DNA from 3 places in the Pseudomonas sp. ADAK18 genome. Region 2 is predicted to be linked to each of the others. Evidence: predicted binding sites of a transcription regulator. Region 2 holds the regulator's gene; each other region holds the start of a gene.
The links. Region 2 encodes sigma-54, which starts transcription at its own class of promoters, with help from an activator protein. Its sites were predicted from a motif close to ANTGGCATNNANNTTGCTNT; they were not measured.
Positions count from the first base shown of each region.

Region 1: a site for sigma-54 is predicted at 1,116-1,135, ahead of flgB (flagellar basal body rod protein FlgB). Genes of this name have one in related genera too.
Region 3: a site for sigma-54 is predicted at 1,088-1,107, ahead of glnK (P-II family nitrogen regulator). Genes of this name have one in related genera too.

Region 1 covers NZ_CP052859.1:3,929,590-3,931,857, reverse strand. Annotated here, with positions in the region: gene cheR (protein-glutamate O-methyltransferase CheR) at 26-853, shown strand; gene flgB (flagellar basal body rod protein FlgB) at 1,179-1,586, shown strand; gene flgC (flagellar basal body rod protein FlgC) at 1,590-2,033, shown strand; gene flgD (flagellar hook assembly protein FlgD) at 2,050-2,268, shown strand, end outside.
Region 2 covers NZ_CP052859.1:4,532,932-4,535,199, reverse strand. Annotated here, with positions in the region: gene raiA (ribosome-associated translation inhibitor RaiA) at 1-145, opposite strand, end outside; gene HKK55_RS20480 (RNA polymerase factor sigma-54) at 219-1,712, opposite strand; gene lptB (LPS export ABC transporter ATP-binding protein) at 1,911-2,268, opposite strand, start outside.
Region 3 covers NZ_CP052859.1:5,398,621-5,400,888, reverse strand. Annotated here, with positions in the region: gene HKK55_RS24565 (MFS transporter) at 1-614, opposite strand, end outside; gene HKK55_RS24560 (accessory factor UbiK family protein) at 632-892, opposite strand; gene glnK (P-II family nitrogen regulator) at 1,315-1,653, shown strand; gene HKK55_RS24550 (ammonium transporter) at 1,689-2,268, shown strand, end outside.

The sequences.
Region 1 (2,268 bases), 600 kb from region 2:
TCACACGATTTAAGAGGCGGTATCATTGTCTACGGGTAATTTGGATTTCGAACAGTTCCGGGTCTTCCTGGAAAAAGCCTGTGGCATATTGCTCGGTGAAAACAAGCAGTACCTGGTATCCAGCCGTCTCAACAAACTGATGGAGCAGCAGGGGATCAAGTCCCTGGGTGAGTTGGTCCAGCGGATCCAGGGCCAGCCGCGCAGCGGGCTCAAGGAAATGGTGGTGGATGCCATGACCACCAACGAGACCCTGTGGTTTCGCGATACCTATCCGTTTGAAGTGCTCAAGAACAAAGTCCTGCCGGAGTCGATCAAGGCCAGCCCAGGCCAGCGCCTGCGGATCTGGTCGGCGGCGTGCTCGTCGGGGCAGGAACCCTATTCGATTTCGATGTCCATTGATGAGTTCGAGCGGACCAACATGGGCCAGTTGAAAGCGGGGGTGCAGATTGTGGCCACTGACTTGTCCGGCACCATGCTCACCAACTGCAAGACCGGCGAGTACGACAGCCTGGCCTTGGGGCGTGGTTTGTCCCCGGAGCGTTTGCAGCGTTACTTCGACCCCAAGGGCGCCGGGCGCTGGGCGATCAAGGCGCCGATCAAGAGTCGGGTGGAGTTTCGTTCATTCAACCTGTTGGACAGTTATGCCAGCCTGGGCAAGTTCGATATCGTGTTTTGCCGCAATGTGCTGATCTACTTTTCAGCGGAGGTGAAGAAGGACATCCTGTTGCGCATCCATGGCACCCTCAAGCGTGGCGGTTACCTGTTCCTTGGCGCGTCTGAAGCGTTGAATGGTTTGCCGGATCATTACCAGATGGTGCAGTGCAGTCCTGGGATCATTTACCAGGCCAAGTAATACACGGAACAAAATGTGGGAGCGGGCTTGCTCGCGAATGCGGTGTGGCAGTCACCCGATGTATGACTGACCCACCGCATTCGCGAGCAAACCCGCTCCCACTTTTTTTGTGCTCGTCTTTGATATCCCTCTTTGCAAGCCGCCGTAAAGCGGCAACCTCCCATTGCCGCTTTACTGGCACCACGCGGAAACCCCTTGCCGCTTTTCTGGCATTGCCGGCGGCAATCTCCCCGCAAACCCTTGATATAAGGGCTCCCAGCAGATTGGCATGCCCCTTGCTATAACCCTGTTACGAAAAGCAGGTCAGCCCCTAAAGGTTTCCACCATGAGCATCAGCTTCGATAAAGCGCTCGGTATCCACGAACAAGCCCTGGGCTTTCGCGCTCAGCGTGCCGAAGTTCTGGCTAACAACATCGCCAACGCCGATACCCCGAACTACAAGGCTCGGGACCTGGACTTCTCCGCCGTGCTCGCCGCACAGCAAGACAAGACCAAGAACGGCACCTTCGCCTTGAACATGACCAACACCCGTCATATCGAAGCGCAAGGCCTGAGCAATGGCGATGAGTCGCTGCTGTATCGCACGCCGATGCAGCCTTCGATCGACCAGAACACCGTGGATGCCCAGCTGGAGCAATCGGCCTACGCCGAAAACTCGGTGAACTTTCAGGCCAGCTTCACCCTGCTCAACAGCAAATTCAAAGGGCTGATGTCGGCCCTGCGTGGAGAGTAAGTCATGTCTCTAGCCAGTGTTTTCAATATTGCCGGTAGTGGCATGAGCGCCCAGACCACGCGCCTGAACACCGTCGCCAGTAACATCGCCAACGCCGAAACCGTGTCTTCGAGCATCGACCAGACTTACCGTGCCCGTCACCCGGTGTTCGCCACCATGTTCCAGGGTGGCCAGAGTGGCGGCAGCGATTCGCTGTTCCAGAACCAGGACGCTGCCGGCCAGGGTGTCCAGGTGCTGGGCGTGGTGGAGGATCAGAGCAACCTCGAAGCGCGTTATGAACCCAACCATCCCGCCGCCGACGCCAAAGGGTACGTGTACTACCCCAACGTCAACGTGGTCGAGGAAATGGCAGACATGATTTCCGCCAGTCGCTCGTTCCAGACCAACGCGGAAATGATGAACACCGCCAAAACCATGATGCAGAAGGTCCTGACCCTGGGTCAGTGATAAGGGGCGCCAAATAATGGCCATTGTTGATACGTCATCAAACAACACGGCGATCCAGGACCTGTTCAACTCCAAGGTCAAGGACGCTTCGGCAAACAACAACGGGTTGTCGGGTGCGGCCAAGGCCGCTACTGGCAACCAATCGTTGGGCAAGGATGCGTTCTTGCAGTTGCTGGTTACCCAGCTGAAAAACCAGAACCCGCTGTCGCCCCAGGATAACGGCGCGTTTGTTGCG
Region 2 (2,268 bases):
TCTGCTGAAGCTTATCGACCTTCATGATGACCTGCACATTGGTGATCTTGTCGAAATGACCCTCAAGTCGCTTCAGCTTCTGCTCGACGTATTCGCGCAATGGAGGGGTGACTTCTACATGGTGTCCACTGATGTTGACTTGCATACAGCTTCTCCTTCGTTGCCAGTGCATAAAGCGGCAGGCAAATGCCTGCCACTGGAACGCTATGGCCCGCCCGTCACATCAAACGCTTGCGCTCGCTGGAAGGCGCGATCCCCAGGGACTCGCGGTACTTGGCGACGGTTCGACGGGCGACCTGAATGCCTTGTGCCTCCAGTAAACCAGCGATCTTGCTGTCACTCAACGGCTTTTTCTGATTTTCCGCGGCAACCAGTTTTTTGATGATCGCGCGGATTGCCGTGGACGAGCATTCGCCGCCTTCGGAGGTGCTGACATGGCTGGAGAAAAAGTATTTCAGCTCATAAATACCCCGTGGGGTATGCATGAATTTTTGCGTGGTGACCCGGGAAATCGTCGACTCGTGCATGCCGACCGCTTCGGCAATGTCGTGCAGCACCAGCGGTTTCATCGCTTCGTCGCCATACTCCAGAAAGCCGCGCTGATGCTCGACAATCTGAGTGGCCACTTTCATCAGGGTTTCGTTACGGCTCTGCAGGCTCTTGATGAACCAGCGTGCTTCCTGCAGTTGGTTGCGCATGAAGGTGTTGTCGGCGCTGGTGTCGGCGCGACGGACGAAACCGGCATATTGCGGGTTGACCCGCAGGCGAGGCACTGATTCCTGGTTCAGCTCCACCAGCCAGCGTTCGTTGTCCTTGCGCACGATCACATCGGGAACGACATATTCGGCTTCACTGGATTCGATTTGCGAACCGGGGCGTGGGTTGAGGCTTTGCACCAGTTCGATGATCTGGCGCAGGTCGTCTTCCTTGAGCTTCATCCGGCGCATCAGTTGGCTGTAGTCACGGCTGCCCAGCAGGTCGATGAAGTCGGTGACCAAGCGTTGGGCCTCGGCCAGCCACGGCGTCTTGGCTGGCAGTTGACGCAGTTGTAGCTGCAGGCACTCACTGAGGCTGCGGGCGCCGATGCCGGCAGGTTCAAACTGCTGGATGCGGTGCAGGACGGCTTCGATTTCGTCCAGCTCGATGTCCAGTTCCGGGTCGAAGGCTTCGAGGATCTCCTCCAGCGTCTCGTCCAGGTATCCCTGGTTATTGATGCAGTCGATCAGGGTAACGGCGATCAGGCGATCGGTGTCGGACATCGGCGCGAGGTTCAGTTGCCACAGCAGATGACTTTGCAGGCTTTCGCCGGCGGACGTGCGGGTGGTGAAGTCCCACTCGTCATCGTCGTTGCTGGGCAGGCTGCTGGCGCTGGTCTGGTACACGTCTTCCCAAGCGGTGTCGACCGGCAACTCATTGGGAATGCGTTCGTTCCATTCGCCTTCCTCGAGGTTGTCTACTGTCGGGGCGGTTTCCTGGTAGGAGGGTTCCTGGGTATCGGTATTGGGTTTTTGCTCGACGTTATCGGCCAGCGGGTCGGCGTTATCGAAGTCTTCGCCTTCTTCCTGGCGTTCGAGCATCGGATTGGACTCCAGGGCCTCCTGGATTTCCTGTTGCAGGTCCAGGGTCGACAATTGGAGCAGGCGGATGGCCTGTTGCAGCTGCGGTGTCATCGTCAGCTGCTGGCCCATTCTCAGGACTAGCGATGGTTTCATGGCAGGGGCTTAACACCTTATTCGCCGGCGCAGTGCGCCATCCACGACAGGGCGCGTGAGCGCCAAACATAAGCAAATTATATGCCTGATATCGGGGGCTTTGCCTAGAGCGCAGTAACAATAAAAATCTTGAGGTTTTTATTGCTGCTTGCGCTCCTTGGCGAAGGGCCAGACACCATGCTGCTTGCAGGATGATGCTTACAGACGGAACTCGTGGCCCAGGTACACTTCCTTGACCAGTTCGTTGGCCAGGATGGTGGCGGAATCGCCTTCGGCAATCAGTTGCCCATCGTTGACGATATAGGCTGTTTCGCAGATATCGAGGGTCTCGCGGACGTTGTGGTCGGTGATCAATACACCGATACCCTTGGCCTTGAGGTGATGGATGATCTGTTTGATATCGCCGACCGAGATTGGGTCAACACCGGCGAAGGGTTCGTCCAGCAGGATGAACTTCGGTGCAGTGGCCAGGGCGCGGGCGATTTCCACGCGACGACGCTCGCCGCCGGAGAGGCTCATGCCGAGGTTGTCGCGAATGTGGTTGATATGGAACTCC
Region 3 (2,268 bases), 870 kb from region 2:
TTGGTTGCCGGGACGTTTTCGTTCGTCGTAGCGGTGCCGAGGCGGCTCGGAATAGTCGTGATCAACAGACCTGCGGCCAGCAACGCAAAAAGGTCAGCGATAAAGGCGAGTGTGGTTCCGAACCCGTAGATCAACGCGCTGGCCAACACCGGCCCCAGCAGATTGGAAACTGACGACATCATGCTTTTGGTACGAAAGGCCAGGGAGACCTTATCGTCACCTGCGAACAAAGGAATGATCGACGACTGAAGAGGGTCACGTACGCCTGCGATGGCGCTGCTGACCATCATCAGTGCACCAACAGCCCAAGGGTTGAACGATTGCGAGGCGGCCAGCAGCACCATCAACAGCGCCGTCAGCAGGCCACCCAGTGAGGTCAGTTTGAGGAGAAGGATCTTGTTGTACTTGTCCCCAAGCCATCCCAACAGAGGTCTGGCCAACACTTCTGCCGCAATGGAGCAGGCAATCATGTTGGCGAAGTAGAGGGCAGAGCCGGTTTCCTGCAAGGCCCACCAGGCCACCGCGAGTTGGTTGCAACGGCCACCGAGTACTACCAGCAAAAAGCTGAATTGGACTCTCAGCAGGCGCCGGTCGATGGCGGGAAAACCCAACACGGGTCGAGATGTGCCCGTTATTCTCCTGTGGGCGTCAACCGCGCTTCCAGCTCCGCCACCTTGGCTTCAAGGCTCTCCAACCGCGCACGAGTGCGCGCCAACACCACCATCTGGCTATCAAATTCTTCCCGGCTCACCAGGTCCAGTTTGCTGAAACCACTTTGCAGCAGCGCCTTGAACTGGCTTTCGATTTCATTGCGGGGTAGCGGGGTGTCGCCGCTGAACAGGCGGGAAGCGTGGCCACTCAGGGCGTCGAGGAGGTCTTTGGGCGCGAGCATGGGAAATAGTCCGGAATAACGGTTGGCCGGCAGTGTATCACGCAGCGTCTATAGTCTTTTCCAGGGCGGGCGACGCACGCTTTTCGCGCATGAGGCCGGGCGCCTGCGCACTGTTTTCGTGCGTATCGCCGCAGCCGTTGAGCCCCGTAGGTGGGCGTGAATGGGCAAAGGACTGATTTCAGTGATTTTTACGGAGCTGGCAAGGTTTCTGCTTAGACGATCATGACCCATGCACTGATGCAGTCGCTGTGACGAATGCAGTGCGCCTTTGGTCCGGAGTACAGCTTGCGTCACCAGTGGTTAGCTCGCGTCGCAATGGCATTTGTCAGGGCGACGAAGCGTTACAAAGCCAGGCACTGCGCTTAGACTTGAGACGGGTTTGTTTTCCTGGGGCAAGTCCACCAATTCGGGAGAGAGTTTTCATGAAGCTAGTCACTGCCATCATCAAGCCGTTCAAGTTGGACGATGTACGCGAGTCACTGTCCGAGATCGGCGTGCAGGGCATTACCGTTACTGAGGTCAAAGGCTTCGGTCGGCAGAAGGGTCATACCGAGCTGTATCGCGGCGCGGAATACGTGGTCGATTTCCTGCCAAAGGTGAAGATTGATGTCGCCATTGACGACAAGGATCTTGACCGGGTTATCGAAGCGATAACCAAGGCCGCCAACACCGGCAAGATCGGTGACGGCAAGATCTTCGTGGTCAATCTGGAACAGGCTATTCGCATCCGTACCGGCGAAACCGATACCGACGCAATCTAAGCCGCCAAACCCCCAACGCCCCAGGAGAAAACAATATGACTCTGCGTAAATTCGCAGGGCTAGGAGCCCTGTTGTCCATCGTAATGCCCAGCCTGGCTATGGCGGCAGACGAAGTGGCGGCTCCAGTCCTCAATTCCGGCGACACGGCGTGGATGCTGACATCCACCGCACTGGTGCTGTTCATGACCATTCCGGGCCTGGCGCTGTTCTACGGCGGCATGGTTCGTTCGAAAAATATTCTTTCCGTGATGATGCAGTGCTTCGCCATCACCGGCCTGATCACCATCTTGTGGTTCGTCTACGGCTACAGCATGGCGTTCGATACCACTGGTATGGAAGCAGGCGTCGTCAACTTCAACTCCTTTGTCGGCGGCTTGTCCAAGCTGTTCCTCTCGGGTGTGACCCCGGCCAGCATCACCGGCCCGGCGGCGCTGTTCCCTGAAGCGGTGTTCGTCACCTTCCAGATGACCTTCGCCATCATCACTCCGGCGCTGATCGTCGGTGCCTTCGCCGAGCGGATGAAGTTCTCCGCGATGCTGATTTTCATGGCTGTGTGGTTCACCTTGGTCTACGCGCCGATTGCCCACATGGTGTGGGGCGGTCCGGGTTCGTTGC